Regions from separate parts of the Ruminococcus sp. J1101004sp1_RTP21198st1_B9_RTP21198_201120 genome, predicted to be linked through region 2. Evidence: riboswitches for the same ligand, from Rfam matches in the RefSeq annotation. Region 2 holds a riboswitch; each other region holds the start of a gene.
The links. Region 2 has a riboswitch for tetrahydrofolate ahead of AB5618_RS01395 (folate family ECF transporter S component). Riboswitches for the same ligand answer to the same signal wherever they lie in the genome.
Positions count from the first base shown of each region.

Region 1: it holds a riboswitch for tetrahydrofolate, as region 2 does, so the genes downstream of both, AB5618_RS19105 (folate family ECF transporter S component) here and AB5618_RS01395 (folate family ECF transporter S component) in region 2, are expected to answer to the same signal.
Region 3: it holds a riboswitch for tetrahydrofolate, as region 2 does, so the genes downstream of both, folE (GTP cyclohydrolase I FolE) here and AB5618_RS01395 (folate family ECF transporter S component) in region 2, are expected to answer to the same signal.

Region 1 is NZ_JBCOMI010000041.1:10,504-16,413, reverse strand. Features, by position in the region: gene AB5618_RS19120 (carbohydrate ABC transporter permease) at 1-481, opposite strand, end outside; gene AB5618_RS19115 (sensor histidine kinase) at 718-2,487, shown strand; gene AB5618_RS19110 (response regulator) at 2,468-3,205, shown strand; THF riboswitch at 3,259-3,356, shown strand; gene AB5618_RS19105 (folate family ECF transporter S component) at 3,428-3,994, shown strand; gene lepB (signal peptidase I) at 4,089-4,448, opposite strand; gene AB5618_RS19095 (DUF4179 domain-containing protein) at 4,511-5,896, opposite strand; gene AB5618_RS19090 (RNA polymerase sigma factor) at 5,893-5,910, opposite strand, start outside.
Region 2 is NZ_JBCOMI010000002.1:45,707-51,616, reverse strand. Features, by position in the region: gene AB5618_RS01415 (DUF6783 domain-containing protein) at 1-56, shown strand, start outside; gene AB5618_RS01410 (amidohydrolase family protein) at 75-950, shown strand; gene AB5618_RS01405 (hypothetical protein) at 931-2,088, opposite strand; gene AB5618_RS01400 (hypothetical protein) at 2,085-2,309, opposite strand; THF riboswitch at 2,499-2,600, shown strand; gene AB5618_RS01395 (folate family ECF transporter S component) at 2,687-3,247, shown strand; gene AB5618_RS01390 (N-acetyltransferase) at 3,458-4,213, opposite strand; gene AB5618_RS01385 (GDSL-type esterase/lipase family protein) at 4,503-5,123, opposite strand; gene AB5618_RS01380 (prepilin peptidase) at 5,399-5,908, shown strand; gene AB5618_RS01375 (hypothetical protein) at 5,905-5,910, shown strand, end outside.
Region 3 is NZ_JBCOMI010000010.1:136,978-142,887, reverse strand. Features, by position in the region: gene AB5618_RS08995 (aminopeptidase P family protein) at 1-1,407, opposite strand, end outside; THF riboswitch at 1,541-1,637, shown strand; gene folE (GTP cyclohydrolase I FolE) at 1,889-2,446, shown strand; gene AB5618_RS08985 (HD domain-containing protein) at 2,443-2,940, shown strand; gene folP (dihydropteroate synthase) at 2,980-3,789, shown strand; gene folK (2-amino-4-hydroxy-6-hydroxymethyldihydropteridine diphosphokinase) at 3,904-4,737, shown strand; gene AB5618_RS08970 (hypothetical protein) at 4,950-5,474, opposite strand; gene AB5618_RS08965 (hypothetical protein) at 5,597-5,910, opposite strand, start outside.

The DNA.
Region 1 (5,910 bases), on a different contig from region 2:
TTGCAACAGACCAGAAAGCTGATGTTGGTCTTGCAAGCCATGACAATTCCAGAAATTTGCAGTTTAACGTTTCTCCAATCTGTGGGAGAACATCCGAAAAGATAAACTTCCAGACAAAGCCTAGAACGATTCCACTTAAAATGTTCGGTAAGATCAGAGTTGTCCGAAAAATCTGGCTTCCACGAATTTTACATGTAAGAATTAAAGCAAACAACAATCCAAGTGCATTTGCAATAACCGTCACTACAAACATGTTTTTCAGTGTATATATAAAAGAGTTCAAAAATGCCTTATCTGATAAAATCTTTTTGTAATTGGCGATTCCGTTCCACTGTATGTTCTTAGATATTCCATTCCACTTTGTTAGTGATGTAGCAAAGCTGTATATGAAAGGAATCAGAACAATACAGCTAAAACAAATTATTGCAGGTGCCAAAAATATAATTTCATTTTTTATACAGGTTCCTTTTTTTTCTTTCATACCTCCACCTTCTCTAACAGTATTTTCGAATTCCGGATTCGTTTATTTTATAACTTGATAGTAGTCTATTCTCAAGTAAAAAGCCACCCATAATTCTATACACTTAGTGGATATTTTTGTCCTGTTAGCTTTATTTTTTTTGCAAATTGCTTATAAACAATTTGATTTTTATAATTTTTTTTGATAAAATTATAAATCAAGTATTATTATATTGATTAATCAATGGGGGATTTGTTATGAAGGGACACTTAAAAAGTATTCGTTATAAACTTATTTTAATTTTATTACTCTGTTCTATTCTGCCTTTATCTTTCTCCATGTGCATCACTTACATTTATTCACGAAATAATTTTTCCAATGAAATCATCTCATATAATGAGCAACTCATGTATCAATTTTCTAATAACATCAATACATATCTTTGCGATGTGTCTGATGGAATATACTATCCGTTTAGCAATGCCAAAATGTATTCTTTTTTAACTAAAAAAGATTCTTCGCATTATAATGATCACAATACCATTATGACCTTTATGCAATCCATTCAAAACCTTTCCAATGATATCGAGTCAATTTCTTTACAGTGTATCAAAAAAAACAAAACTTACATATTTCAGAATCGCGATCTGCTTACAGCTTCCCTGTCTGATTCCGTCTTATTCCCTGGTGATTATACAGCTCATATTTTTTCTTCCAGAAACTCTAAAGACAATTACTCAGTTTCTATATATCTTAATCTTCAGAGTATTCCAGAAAACACCCCAATTGGAGCCCTTACCATAACACTTTCTAGTGTATCTTTTGAAAAATTGTCCAAGGACATGCTAACCGCTTCTGATGAAGCAATCTATGTCATCAACAATTCATCTGAAACTGTTTTATATAGTACAAATAATGTTTTATCAAATAAAATTCCATCTGAAATAAACAATATAGCCCATCAGCTTTCTGCCTCCGGAAACTATCAAAAATATACTGATAATAAACAAAGCAAATTTATATTTTATAAGACTATTGAAGTGTTAAATACTCCCATCACCATTATAAAAACAGTCCCTTTAACAAACGCTTATGAAAGTATTTTTCAGATTCTGAATATTTACCTGCCAACTTATATTGCATTTTTGTTTCTTTCCATCTTGATAACCTGGCATTTTTCCAAAAGTCTTACTACGCCTATTATTCTGCTGACAAAACAGATGAAGGATATTAAGCAAGGAAAAAGTTATGCTCCTCTTGAGTTAAATAGCAATGATGAAATACGCGTTCTAAACGACTCATTTAATTCCATGATTGAAACAATACAACTACTGAAAATAGATAAATATGAGCTTGAACTCTCTATAAAAGACGCGCAATTGCGAATGCTGCAAGCTCAGCTAAATCCACACTTTATGAATAATACATTACAATCTCTTGGAACGTTAGCCCTGCAAAATAATTCACCGGAACTTTATTCGTTAATTACTAATCTTTCTCTCATGATGAATTACGCCATGGATATCCAGCATCCATTAATTTCATTACAAAGTGAATTTGATTATGCACAAAGATATCTCATATTTCAAAGACAACGTTTTGGAGAAAATTTTCATTTTGATTTGAATCCAGATCCTGATACGGTTTCCCTAATGGTTCCAAAAATGATTCTTCAGCCTATTATGGAAAATTATTTTAAGCATGGGTTTGTAAAACGGCCGGAAGGATACTATATCTGTGCCACTTCACATTTAAACAACGGAATCCTAACCGTACTGGTAGAAAACAATGGAAAATCTCTCTCTAAAAAAGAATTAGATAATCTCCAGCTTATGTTTCACTCCATAAAATACAACCAGTACAAGGAAAAAGAAAAAGGGATCGGTCTTGACAATATCCAAACTCGACTTAATATGTATTATCACAATGCATCTTCCGTTTCTGTTGAAAACATTTCCCCTTATGGGGTTTGCATAAAGATCACATTATTCCTGGAGGAACCTGCTAATGAAATTGCTGATTATTGACGACGAAAAACCAGTTCGGGACTGTATTAAATTACTTATTCCTAAAAGCACCTATAAAATATCTGAAATATACGAAGCTGAAGATGGATTAGAAGCAGTTCAGTTAATCCGACAGTATTCACCAGATCTGATATTTACAGATATCTGCATGCCTATTTCAGATGGATTGGAATTAATGGATTGGATTGTTGAAAATAGTGTTTCTACTCCTGTTATTGCGATCAGTGGATACACAGATTATGAATACATCCGAAATTTTTTCATAAAGGGGGGGCTTGATTATATTTTAAAACCAATACAGCCTGACAAACTAAACCTTGCCGTACAGAAAGCTCAAAGTGAAATTGAAAGAAAAAAAGTAATTACTCCCACACATGAAGAGGATTATATAACAGAGGATATTTTTATTTCCATAAAGAAATATATCGACCAAAATTATTCGAATCAGCTTAACTTACCCTATATTGCTTCTGAATTTCATTTAAGTGAACCCTATTTGTCAAGAAAATTCAAAGCAAAATTTGATATTAACATTATACAATATATAAAACTGGTACGGATCCGTCATGCAAAGCAGCTTTTAATGAGTTCTGGAAAAAAGATATCAGAAATATCTCTTTTAGTTGGATATGATGATGAAAAATACTTTTCTCGTGTTTTTAAAGAAATGGAAAAGATTTCAGCTAACGATTATCGAAAAAAATTCTCAAATAAGTAATTTTTTACTTGCTTTTTCCAGTTCTCTGCTATATACTGCCTCATGTAAAGTAATGCAGAGTAAATTCATGAGCGTAAAGTGCCTTCCGGATGGAGAGTTGCCGGAGGACGAAAAGAGAAATCTTGCGGTTCGTGGATTGCTTCTCGCTGCAACAGAAGATAAATATGAATCCATAAATTATCTCCTATTGTGAGCGAAAAAAGAAAAGGAGGTAATTTTTTTATGGAGAAAACAAAGAACATGTTTCTCACCTCAGCTAAAGAGCTGAAAAACACTTCTACACTGGCAGTCTGTGCAATGCTTGCTGCCCTGGCACTGATTTTAAATTCAGTTGCTTCTATCAACATCGGTCCCTATGTAAAAATTGGATTTTCCGGTATCCCAAACCAGATTGCTGATTATCTGTTTGGACCCATTACCGGATGTCTGTTTGCCGGTGTGCTGGATATTGTGAAATTCTTTATCCGCCCTGATGGTCCATTTTTCTTTGGGTTCACCTTTAACGCAATGCTCGCGGCATTTATTTATGGATGTTTTTACTACAAACATAAGCTCACTTTCCGTCGCGTGCTGATTGCAAAACTGGTTGTCGTTCTGATTGTAAATGTTCTGTTAAATACCTTATGGCTGGACATGCTCTACGGAAAAGGATTCCTTGCAATCCTTCCAATGCGTACTGTAAAGAACCTGATCATGTGGCCAATTGATTCCTTTATCTTCTTTACCATCACAAGATTGATTGAACAGACAGGAATTTTTAGTATTTTTAGAAAACCGGCTGCCAGCTGATTACATATATTTGAAAATATAAAAACTTAGCGATATCAAATAAAAAACGCGAATATTCCAGTACTTAATAAGCCACTGATATTCGCGTTTCTTATTATCCTAACCACTTAAAAGAAGGATAGTATCTTACAACAGCTTTCCCCACAATCTGGTCAAATCGCACGAATTTGTTTTTCCATGAACGTGAATCCTTCGAATCATTCCGATTATCACCAAGCATGAAATAACAGTTTTCCGGAACTGTATATGGACCATAACTTCCGATCATTTTCTCCGGAATGAACGAGTCATCCAATGAAGTGGGCGAACCATCAATGTAAACTTTCCCATCCTTAATTTCCACTACCTCTCCCGGCAGTCCGATCACTCTTTTGATAAAAAGACGGCTTTCATCATCTGGGTATTTGAATATTACAATATCAAATCGCTCCGAGTCCTTGAACTTTTCAGAAATTTCATAACCGAACAGATTAAGATTAATTCCACACGCAAGCTTTTAAGAAGATTCACGTTTTTCTACTTAATCTGAATCCTTATTTTTTCACCGACAGGTGTCCAGTCAGATTCTGCAGTGATTTCACCTGTAGTTCCATCATATGCGCTTTCTTCGGTTCCATAATCTTCATCCGTTTTATCTGCTGCGTCGGTATTTTCTTTCTGGTCTGTATCGTCTTGAAGCCTTACTTCTGTGGGAGCATCTGCCCCTCCGATAATTTGAGTTTCAACCGGCTCCTCTGCATCTGACGGATTTTCTCCCTCCAAAGTATCCTCTGGAACTTCTTCTACTTCTTCTGTAGTCTCACCAATTTCTACAAAATCGTCATCAACCCAGACAGTGTCTGCAGCAGCCATATAAGGTTCTCTGGTATAAAGCTGTAATTCCAGATAATCGCTGTCAATATCCGGGAGTAAAAGAACCGGACCGTCAGAATCCAGCTGATACATGCCCCAGAAACTGGTTTTAAAACTCCATTGAGATTTACCATCTGCTGAATTACTGCGCAGTTCATACTGTACCTGATTTCCTTTACTGTCTGTCCCCATAAGCATCATCTCATTACCATTATACAGCTTTTCCTCAAGTTCTTCCGGAATTTCTGCCGTAATTATACTTTGCAGTTTATTCATGGAAAAGTCTGTTAATTTTACGGTTCCTTCTTCTGTTTTAACAGAAACATCTTCCAGCTTTTTATGAACTGTCTGTTTCATAAGCTCCGCATGGGGAATAGAAAAATCAAACTCAAACTCTGCAAAATAATCTTCGCCAAGATTTTCATTTTGATAGGCACCAAGTACCAAATGTACTTCCGGATTTTCTCCCAGCTCACCATCAAGGGAAAATCGGGATTCCAGAACAGCATCATAGACATTTTCATCCAGTCCAATATTTAGCAAATCCTCATCCGAATACGGCAGATAGTGTCCGCTTTCGTATTCTTCAATTTTCTGTCCATTTATTGTAGTTTTCTGATAATCAATGTCAAGCTGTGTATTGGCAAAGGTCCAGGCATCCTGGACATCATCCGTGCCCTTTTGCCCGGAAGATGTTTTTTCTGCATGCACCTTTGTTAACAGAACCCCATTATCCAGAACAACTTCTTTTAATGTTACAGTAATTCCTTTGTCTTCCTTAGCGGTATTCAACACTTCCGTATAAGATTCAATGCTTTTTGGGAAACCAAGGGTTTCTCCTATGGACAATGTAATATTTTTTATTGCAGCCTGGATATGTGGATTAGAAAAGATAACAGAACCCAAGGCGACGATCACACAGGCAGCTGCTGCTTTGCTCCACCCTTTCGGTCTCCGGTTTTCCTTTTTTTCACTCCATTCCCGCTCTGCTTCCTCTATATATTTCGGATCAATATTACCAAATTCTTTTGAAAAATCAAACTTTTTCATATGCGTCCTCCTTC
Region 2 (5,910 bases):
TTTTTTCAAACACGCTCTGCGGAAGAAAGGAAAAGCTGAATTATTTTTCAAGATAATCAGTGTTATAGGAAGAAATGTTTGGAGAGTGTCATGCGCACCTGATCATGGATGGACTGAATTATAAAGATGCAATTTCTATTCATAAGGATCATGTAAACGATGAAGTGATACGGAAACATTTGAAAGCTTATGAAGAGCTGGGGATTGTCTTTGTAAGAGATGGTGGAGATGCATTAGGAGTATCGGAAAGAGCCAGGAAACTGGCACCAGAATATGGAATTGATTATCGTACTCCTATTTTTGCCATCCATAAAAATGGACACTATGGCTCTATCGTGGGAAAAGGTTTTGACACTATGAAAGAATACCATGTCCTTTTGAAAGAAGCGAAAAACAAAGGGGCAGATTTTATTAAAATTATGACCACAGGACTTCTGGATTTTAATAACCATGGACAGATTACCGGAACGCCTTTAGACAGGAAGGAAGTCTGCGAGATGGTACATATTGCCCATGAAGAAGGGATGGCGGTGATGAGCCATACCAATGGAATTTATGGTGTACAGGCAGCTGTGGAAGCTGGTGTGGATTCAGTAGAACATGGAAATTATATTGATCCGGAAACAATCAGAGAATTAGCTGACAGTGATAGTGTATGGGTTCCTACTCTTGTGACAATTCGAAATCTTCGTGGATGTGGAAGATATAAGGAATCAGTGCTTGATCCTATTATAGAACTGGCCGCAAAGAACCTTCGTCTGGCATACAAGTACCGAGCAAAGGTGGCTCTTGGAAGTGATGCAGGAGCTTATATGGTCTTACATGGGAAGGGCTTAATGGATGAATACCAGGCATTTATGGACATTCTGGGAGAATCCGGGGATGTGAGAGCCTGGCTGGCAGATGGAGAGAAAAGGATTCAGGACACCTTCAGGCGTCCTGAATCTTGATAGATGTATAAATGTTGGAATTTTTGGATTTTGTAGGATCAAAGGTAATGCAGATACCTGCGCCGGATTCCATATTACTGGTGGAGGTATCCTTTGCCCCTTCTGTAAAGCAGGTTATGGTTGCGCCATCGCCAGTTTGAAGTGTGACGGTATTTGCTGTATGGCCTATAATTGTACCGCTGACTGAGCTGGTAATTTCCCGGCTTCCAAGAGAATCCGGATCATCACCGGTGACTGCTGTAACAGTAACACCATCCAGTGAATTTCCCTGAAATTGTCCAGTGCAAGTTATGGTTACATAGGAGCCTGGTGCTGTTCCACCTTTAAAGTAAGAAGGAATCTGAGACAAGTCCACATTTATTGTGCTGTCAGAGCCAGAGGGAAGAACTGTGAGCGTATTCAGGGAAATATTCTGAATTTCTGCATGAATCTGCTGTTCTTTTGCTGAGTCATCGGCAGAAACTTGTGCAGGATCTGGTGTTGGTGTTGGATCTGGAAGTGTAAGCGGATCAATATCTGAAATGCTTAGTACTTTCAGATGACTGGCATTAAGAGAAGAACTTTGGGTATCCTGACTGGAAGCAAACTTGCCTTTAAAATGAATGTATACCCATACACCGGTGCGGATGCCATTCTGATAATATTGTTCAGTTCCAGTGATTGGATAGGTGGCTGTTTTTCCCTTTTTATTTTTTATGGTAATGGTATTTGAGGTCAAACTCTGTACTTCCCCATAGGCCTTTCGTACTTCCAGCTGATTCTTTTTGTGAAAGTCGTCTACTACTTTCAATGCTTTTACAGTGCTGGTATCCTTGTTAGAAAGCTGGCCTTCATAAATGACACTGATCTCATCTCCAGTGATCATGCCATCTTCGCATTCCAAAGTTGCTTCAGAAAGATCAAAAACGTAAGTTTGTTCCTGATTTTCCATAGTCAGGGTGGCACCGGTGAAATCCTTAAGGGTTCCTTTGATTTCATCCATATAAACACGCTGTTTGGGTGTTTCTGAAGTGTTCTGTAAGGTGGCTTCACTCTGATCAGAAGTAGAAGTATAGCTGGTGATCATATCACCGGCAGTACATCCTGACAGAGAGAATAGTACCAAAGAGCCGAGTAATAGTTTTGTGAACTTTTTCATTGTTGCTTTGTATCCTCCGAATCCGGAAATGGTACAGGAAGAAAATCGAAAACCTCTCGGCATGCATTCCATTCCTCCGAGTTATCTGGCATACGATAGCCAAGTCCTGTACATTCTGTAGTGGCATTTGTATTCATGTAATTATTATAAAAAACATTATAAGGATTTTGTAGTGGCGGCTGTTTTTGGCAAGATGATTTGTTTGTGGATTTTATACTCATAGAAACACTCCTTTTTGTCAAATATTTTTCCTATATAAGGGAAGATATTCTTAGAATATGCGAAAAAGAGGAGAGTATGCACAAACATTTGTCAGTGAACAGTAACGATTAATTTATTTATGTGAATATTATAACAAATACATATTGAAATTTCTATATTTTGTGCTATAATCATTTTAAATAAATAATAGCGAAGTAGGAATTTATGCGTCAAGTGTTCATTGGCTGGGGAGTCGCCGTGAAACGAAAAGCAGCAGGACTGTTTACGATATATTTTCCGCACCCGTTGCTACATGTGAGAACATCTCATAATGTGGAGGGATTATTATTTATGGTAACTACTCTGTTATTTTAATCATTATGGAGGTGTTTTTTTTATGCATAAAAACAAACAGACATGGAGTGTTAAGACTCTTGTATTCCTTGCACTGCTGGTAGCAATCCAGCTTGTGCTGTCACGCGTTCTGGTAATTGATCTTGGTGTATATCGAATTACATTGGGAACGGTTGCCACTGTATTGGCAGGTCTTTGGATGGGGCCTGTAGCTGGTGGCGTAGAAGGTGCTGTTGCCGATATCATTGGATGTTTTATGAAAGGCTATGGAGTTAATCCACTGATCACTTTATCTGCAGTTGCCTGGGGTGTGATCCCCGGACTGGCTGGAAAACTAATGGCTGAAAAGAACAGAAAAGTAAAGACTGTTGTTATGTGTGTCGCAATTGCAGTCTCTGGCGTAGTGGGAACACTTGGACTGACCACTGCAGGACTGGTAATGATCGGAGCAAACTTCTATGCAATTATGCCAGGACGTCTTGTACAGTTTGCAATCATGACTCCAATCTACTGCGTACTTACCAGTCTTCTTTATTTCAGCCCGCTTACAGGCATGGTTGTAGGAAACATAAGACCTGCTAAGCTGGAGAAGAAGACCGTATAAATGGCAGCAGTCCAGGATCTGAATTATATACAAAACCCAAAATTAAATAATATGGCATAAGATGGATTATGAAGCAATGCACTTACTGGAAAGTTGATTGTTTGAGAAATCAACTTGTTGAATAAGTCAAAAAATACGATTCCCAAATAAAAGGCTGTGATCAGGATAAACACTGATCGCAGCCTTTTTTAAACATGCTCTGAAAAGTTTTCAGTTTGTATGTGTCTGAACCCGGAACCAATAGGTGTAGAGATAATGAAGTCCAAGTGATTCATAAAGATTACGTGCGGGAGTGTTTCCCTCTACTACCTGAAGATAGGCCTTAGTTGCGCCTTTCTTTTTTCCTTCTTTTAGAAGCGCAGTACAAATCTGACGAGCATAACCCTTGTGTCTGAAATCTTCGCGAACATGGATAGCGTACAATCCAATATAATTTCGATCCAGAATTCCAAGCCCGGTTGCAATAATTTTTCCGTTACTCCAGATGGAGGCGCATACGGTGTCTTTTACGATGGCATGATACATGGATGGAACTACAGCACGGTGAACAGGATTAATGGTGCCTTTCAGATCAAAAAGACTTTCAATCCAAATATCTGGAATATCGTCAGTAAGAGTTACCAGATCGCAAGGCGCAGAAAGATCTGCTCCATCCAGTGAGGCTGCCATAACATTTGTTGTATGCTGGATTTCGTAGTTGCGGTTTTCCAGAAGATAATCAAAATCCGGAGAAACCAGAGGACTGATCTTAAAAATTGCAGGGCTGCCCAGTCGGGCATACTCTGCTTCGCAGAAAGAAACCTTTTCCCTCCAGGAAAGGGTAGAAGTTCCGAACTGCTCCACACTGTTTGTTCTATGTGTATAAAAATAGGAAAAACGGAGAATCCATCCATCATAAAGCTCCATTTTATGGGAGGGCCATGCATTTAGTGACATATCTTCAATTTCTTTAATGATTTTATCCATAAAAAAACCTTCTTTTATAAGTTTAGGGTCATTATACATAATTGTATCCAGCAATGCAACTGAAAATAGTCTGTTATAAGACAGATTGCTTTTTACACATCTTGCAGAAAGCCTTTTTCAAACACGCTCTAGTACATCGTTTCGTAAATAACTATACCAATCGCGTAGGATGTGAATTCGAGTGTGCAGGTATAAAAACGCAGGCGTAGCGGGCTACGCCGAGGCTTTTATACCTGTGCAATCGGATTCACAGACAAGTGAGTGGTATAGTTATTTCGAAAACGATGTACTAGTACGGTGAATAGCCGCAAATTAATTTATACAATCTGTCTGCCAGAAATTTTTGTCCCTGCTCAGTAAGGTGAATCCCATCTGTAGTAATTTCTGAATATCCATAACGACGCGCCTTTTCATTCAATTCCTCATGCAATGTAAGATAAGGAATTTGAAACTGTTCTGATAGCTGGTGGATCATTTGTGATATTTTCTGGCGAAAAGGAAGCCAGGTTCTATAACAGGCAGGCCAGGGAAAAAGAAAGGGCTCCATTAAAATAATACGCGAGTTTGATTTTGTTAATATTGTTATAAGGTTTGCATAACATTTGTAAAAAGAAACAAGCATATTCCTCTGCTGAAACGGTGTTCTGTCCGTATTTATTATTAATCCAATATCATTGATTCCGATTAAAATTGTTATAATATCACTTGTAAAATCAGAATCACCCTGAATTCTCTGCAGAAGTCTGTTTATAGTAAAGCCGTCAGTGCCATAATTGCGCACCTGATAGTCTGAGTCGTCCCTTTCAAAACGGTCTGACAGTATTTTCACATAGCCATTGCCAAGGGAATCTCTGGAAAAGCAGTGATCACAATCGGTGATGCTGTCACCAAGACATGTTAATATTGTCATAATTTTACCTCCGTTAATATTATACTGCAAGAACAAAAAGGTTTATAGTTTTTTTAGAAAAATTTGTAAAAAAAAGACTGGACAAATGGTGATGGAGCACCTATAATAAGACTCACCAGAAGTCATCTGGTATCGAAGGTCATCTTTTCAGATTGACTATTCCCTATTCTACGAAAGATAAAATACAGAAAGCCTTTCTCAAACAGGCTCTAAAATACTTCAAGATAGCCTCCTGTTATTAGTGAACACTATGTAAAAGAAGGGATGGTACGTCTATGCTTTTTTACAGAATATTTCCTGCGATAGCGGCAGGCTGTGCCGCTCTGATGGATATTCAGAGAGCGAAGGTAGACAATGGCTGGCTGCTTTTTTGTGTACTGGTCAGTTTGTTTACGCGAATATGGAAAATGGATGTTAGCAGTCTTGGAACCTGGATATGCGGTCTGCTGGTACCGATACTGATTCTGGGAATTTTATTCATATTCAGAATGCTGGGAGCCGGAGACATCAAGCTTTTGAGTGTTATTGGAAGCATGATCGGACCGACGAAAATTCTCAATTGCATTTCCTATTCCTTTCTGATTGGAGCTGTCATATCAGCTGCTCTTATGATTTCAAGCGGCATTGTCTGCCAGCGAATTCTTTACTTATTACATTACATCAGTGCTTATTTCAAAACAGGAAAAAGAGAACCCTATTACAAAAGCGGTATGCCGTTGGAAAACTTTCATTTCACAGTTCCTATATTTTTAAGTGCATTGCTTTATGCGGGAGGTGTCTATTGAAG
Region 3 (5,910 bases), on a different contig from region 2:
TCCTGTTCCATGATTAAAATCCTGTCCCATTTCCCATAACGGACCACGCGCCAGATAATCCAGATTTACACCAGTACAGCCATAACGGAATTTGGCATTTCCAAGGTTCAGCATGCCACGTAAAACAGCGGTAAAATATTTCTTCTGCTCGTCATTCACAGAGCCCATAACAATTGTGCGGGTGGTATCTGTAGTACCTTCGTAATAGTGTCCGCCTGTGTCTGCCAGAAGGAAATTGCCAGGCTCAATGGCAATATCTGTCTCTGGTGTGGCAGAATAATGGTTGATTGCAGCATGAATGCCATAAGAAATAATGGGGTCAAAGCTGTTGTCGATAAAGTTCTCCTGCTGGGCACGGAAGCTGTACAGCTTCTCTCCTGCGCTTAACTCTGTCATTGTAATTTTGCCAACATTTTTCTTTAGCCAGCAGATGAATTTGGTAAGCGCAACTCCGTCTTTGATATGAGCGATACGTTCATTTTCTACTTCTACTGGATTTTTAATTGATTTTGGAAGAAAAGTCAGGTTGGCTTCATCCAGAATCGTTACTTCCTTCGGAATACTGTTTACCAGACGACAGTTGGCTTTCTTTTTACAAAGAAGAACTGTCATGTCTTTCTCAAATGTTTTTACATATTCATAAATGCTGTCATAGGGCAGAATGGTTACGCCATCCTTAGATAATGCGTCCAGAATTGAAGCCGAAAATGCTTTTTCATTTGCAAACAGCCTGATTTCTGTTTTTGTCATTATCAGATAAGAGAGAACAACCGGACAGCAATGTACATCGCCGCCACGAATATTCAGCAGCCATGCAATGTCATCCAGAGAAGTCAGTACAAATCCATCTGCACCTTTCTCTTCCATTGATTTACGGATTCTTGCACATTTGTCAGCACGGGATTCGCCTGCCCATTTTACATCCAGTTCCATAACCGGTTCACAGGAAAGTGCCGGACGATCTTCCCAGATTTCTCCTACCAGATCAGAATCCGTCTGAAGAGTGGCTCCTTTTTTTGCAAGAAGTTCGGTCAGTTCATCTGCTTCTTCGGCGCTGACGGTTCTTCCGTCAAAACCAAGGCACATTCCCTCGCCTAATTTTTCTTCCAGAAACTGGTGCACAGTGGGAACATCTGGTTCTCCCATTTTAAAAAGCTCTACACCCGTTCCCTCCAGCTGTGCGGCCGCCTGGATGAAATATCTTCCATCTGTCCACAATCCAGCCATATCCTGCATGATGACTGCTCTGCCGGCAGATCCGGTAAAACCTGTAATATATTTTCTGCACTTAAAGTATTCTCCTACATATTCAGATGCATGAAAATCATCTGTGGGAACAAGATAAGCATCTATTTTCTTCTCTGCCATTACTTCCCGAAGTGCGGTGATTCGTTCTTTAACTGTCATAAAACTGACTCCTTCCAGTGAATTTTGTCTATTCCTATTATAATATCCACGTTACCCTTTCGCAACCTGTTTAAGAAAAAACACTTTTCTATTCCCAAAAGACGTGATATACTAACTTTCGAAATGAATGATATGCAAAATAGGATTTTATGCGTCAAGTGTTCGGTGAATGGGGAGTTGTCACTGAAACGAAAAGCACGTCTTACGGTATATTATCCGCACCCGTTGCAAGCACTATAAGAGGGATATCTCATATTGTGTCAGAGCCTGCCCGAAAGGAGCTTTCTGCAAGATGCACATTGCGATTTGTGGAAACGTTTTTTAACAGGCTCAAGGGAATGTTTTCGACATACATTCTATCACAATTGGAGATATCCTTTTTTGCGTATTAAGCAGGCAGATATTCGAATTCGAAAATCCTTCCCCGGTTTTATCAAAAAAGGATAGTCTCCGCAATCAAATACAAAGGAGGTTATTTTTAATGGTTGACAAACAAAAAGTAGAACAGGCCATCCGCCTGCTTCTGGAAGGAATCGGTGAGGATATTACCCGGGAGGGACTGATTGATACTCCCGACAGAATTGCACGTATGTGCGAGGAAATTTACGGTGGTCTCGATCAGGAAGCAGATCACCATTTACTGAAGCAGTTTCCAGTAGAAAATAATGAGATCGTATTGGAAAAAGATATTACTTTTTACTCTATGTGCGAGCATCATCTGATGCCTTTTTATGGTAAGGCGCACCTGGCTTATATTCCCGATGGAAAAGTCACAGGATTAAGCAAGCTGGCACGTACGATAGAGGTTTATGCCAGAAGACCGCAGATCCAGGAACGCCTCACAGTACAGATTGCGGACGCTCTGGAGCGTGCCCTCTCTCCGAAGGGAATTATGGTTATGCTGGAAGCAGAACACACCTGCATGACCATGCGAGGCGTTAAAAAGCCAGGAAGCAAAACAATTACAACTGTAACCCGCGGAGCCTTCAAAGAAGATAAGGAGCTGCAGAAAATGTTCCTTTCCATGGTCGGAAAATGAGCAGTTCTTTTTCTGAAACAAACCGTATTTCTTTAATCTGGCGGCATCCCCTTTATCAAAAGCACTGTGAGAAAATACAGGAGCTTGAAAAAGATCGTATTTTCTGCAGACATACGCCGGAACACTTTCTGGATGTTGCCAGGCTGATGTATATTTATTCTCTGGAAAACAAGCTTAATCTGTCCAGGGAAATCATTTATGCCACTGCTCTTCTTCATGACATTGGCCGTGCGCAGCAATATCTGTCGGGTATTTCTCATGACATTGCAGGAGCTGAAATAGCCGGAAAGATTCTGGCAGATCTGCATTTTACAGAGCAGGAAAAAGAGGAAATATTATCTGCGATCAGTCAGCACAGGACGGATGGATCTGATAATGTGTTGGCTATGCTGCTATATAAGGCTGATAAAAAGTCCAGAAATTGTTTTTCATGTTCAGCAGCTTCAGAATGTTACTGGCCTTCTGAGAAAAAAAATCTGACAATTGAATATTAAGCCTTCTAAAAAATCTAACAGAAAGGATGGTTTCTATTTATGAAAATTGGAAATCGTTTTTTTGATACACAAAATCACACTTATATAATGGGAATTTTAAATATTACTCCTGATTCTTTTTCCGATGGCGGGAAATGGAATCATTTAGATGAAGCTTTGCGGCATACAGAAGCCATGATCGCGGATGGTGCGGATATTATCGATATTGGCGGGGAGTCTACGCGTCCCGGACACACGCCGGTCAGTGCAGAGGAAGAAGCTCAGAGAGTTTTGCCCGTTATCGAAGCGGTCAGAAAACGTTTTGACATTCCCATTTCTGTAGATACCTTCAAAAGCAGCGTGGCAGAAAGTGCGATTCAGGCCGGTGCAGATCTGGTCAACGATATCTGGGGATTAAAATATGATTCTGAAATGGGAGCTGTAATTGCCAAATATGATGTTGCATGCTGTCTCATGCACAATAAGTCCAATACAGAATATAACAATTTTCTCATTGATATGCTTTCTGAGACACAGGAATGTGTCAATCTTGCAAGAAAAGCAGGAATCAAAGATGAGAAAATCATTCTCGATCCAGGGGTTGGATTTGGAAAAACATTTGAGATGAATCTGGAAACTATGAATCATCTGGAGCTTTTTAAGAATCTGGGCTTTCCGGTTCTTCTTGGCACCTCACGCAAGTCGATGATCGGACTGGCACTTGATCTGCCTGTAGACCAGCGTGTAGAGGGAACACTGGCTACCAGTGTAATTGGTGTGATGAAGGGCTGTTCTTTTGTGCGTGTTCATGATGTCAAGGAAAACAGACGCGTAATCCAGATGACAGAAGCAATTTTGGGTTGTAATTGAGAGTAAAGAGGACATTCGCAATCCGCTTTGCTACTTGCTCATGAACGCAGTCGCGAAGCGACTGCGTTCAAATTCCTCAAAATTGTAAATAGCCAACAGAAAGGAACAACTGTTATGGATAAAACCAGATTTGATAAAATAGAAATTAAAGAACTGGAAATTTTTGCCAACCATGGTGTCTATCCGGAAGAAAATGTACTTGGACAAAAATTTGTTATTTCTGCCACCCTCTTTACCCACACACGTCAGGCCGGGTTAACGGATGATCTGTCTGCTTCTATCAATTACGGAGAAGTCAGCCACATGATTACAGATTTCACCAGAAAACATACTTTTAAGCTTCTGGAAGCACTTGCAGAAAATCTTGCAGAGATGCTGCTCGACTCTCTTTCCGGTCTGGAACAGATCACACTGAAAATTGAAAAGCCCTGGGCTCCTGTTGGTCTTCCACTGAAAACCGTATCTGTGGAAATCACAAGAAAATGGCATACTGCATACATTGCTTTTGGCTCTAATATGGGAGATAAAAAGCTGTTCATCGACAATGGGATACGTGGTTTGAAAAAAACAAAAGGATGCCGGATAGAGGCCGTTTCTGATTATCTTGTAACAGAACCTTATGGTGTTACCGATCAGGATGAATTTCTGAATGGAGTTTTGAAAATGCGTACCCTTCTTTCACCGGAAGAATTGCTGGAACGTCTTCATCAGCTGGAACAGGAGGCAAACCGGGAACGTATTATTCACTGGGGTCCTCGTACTCTGGATCTGGATATTCTCTTTTATGATCAGGAAATCATTGATACTGCAGATCTTCACATCCCCCATCCGGATATGCAGAATCGTGACTTTGTGCTGGCTCCTATGAACCAGATTGCCCCTTACCTCAGGCATCCTGTACTAAATCAGACAATTTCACAGCTTTTAAATATTCTTCTTTGCCGCTAAACGAACATGTCGCCTACCGGCGACATCACATATGAAAGTCAGCTGTTCCGCGCCTATGACGCTCCCACAGCTGCCGACCGCATTCGTAATCCGTGCTATCACGCCACCGTACGGTTCCGTATACAGCGGTTCAACCAACTTAACAAGTGACAATCTAACATTGGGGCTGCCGGAAAACAGGCAGCCCCTTGTGTAATAATTCGCATCTGCTGTCAGGAATTGAGACGCTGTCCGCAATATTCACAGTTGCACAGGCGCCCTTTTATTATCTGATTCTTTGCACCGCAGCTGGGACAGGTAACTGTAATATAAATCTTCTCATTCACACGTCTGTTTGGTGCAGTGATCAATATACAATTTTCTTCTCTGTCTATCTGAATATTTCGAATATACCCTTTGGCAATCATTTTTTCCAGTTTCCTTACAGCATCTTTTCCCATCTCGGTCTCAAACTTCTCAAATGAGAGCGTGCTCTGGGCATAAGATTCAAACCAACAGGCTATTTCTCTGGCTTTTTTCTTCTTCAATGCTTTCTGGATTTCCCGGAAGGTGGGATACAAAAATAACAATCCCAGTATAATCTCCGTTGCTGCCATTCCCCAGCGTCCTTCACCAATATATTTCTCTGCTGCGCCAATAGCTCCCAGAGTAAAAAGTATACAGAAGCCACAAAGAACCCATTTCAGTTTTCCTAACACTCCTGTTTTTTTATTCTTTTCTGTTAAAAAATCATTCATGTCTGTTTCCTCTTTCCCCAATTAATCAATCTCTGTTATATACGAAAGCCTGTTTAAAAAATCATTCCTGCAATCTGCACGCCCTGATGAATCTTCTGTCAGCATATACCAAAATCCGTCTGTCAGCCAGCTCCCAGCAAAAGCCACGCATCGCCTAACGGATCGTAATAATAAACCACATTATCTCCTGCCGCATAATATTTTTCTTTTGTAAAATGTTCCTCATGATCTGTCCCTATAACAAATACCGGACAGTTTCTTCCCTCAATATACTCCTCCGTACCGGTATACCACAGGGACATTCCAAGACCAAGGTAATAACTAACTTCGTCTGTTTGCGCAATCAAGTCCCTGGCAATATTTATATCCAATGAATAATCATAATCTGATTGATACTCATCCCAATCATAATATATTGAAAAATCATAGCAGTAGG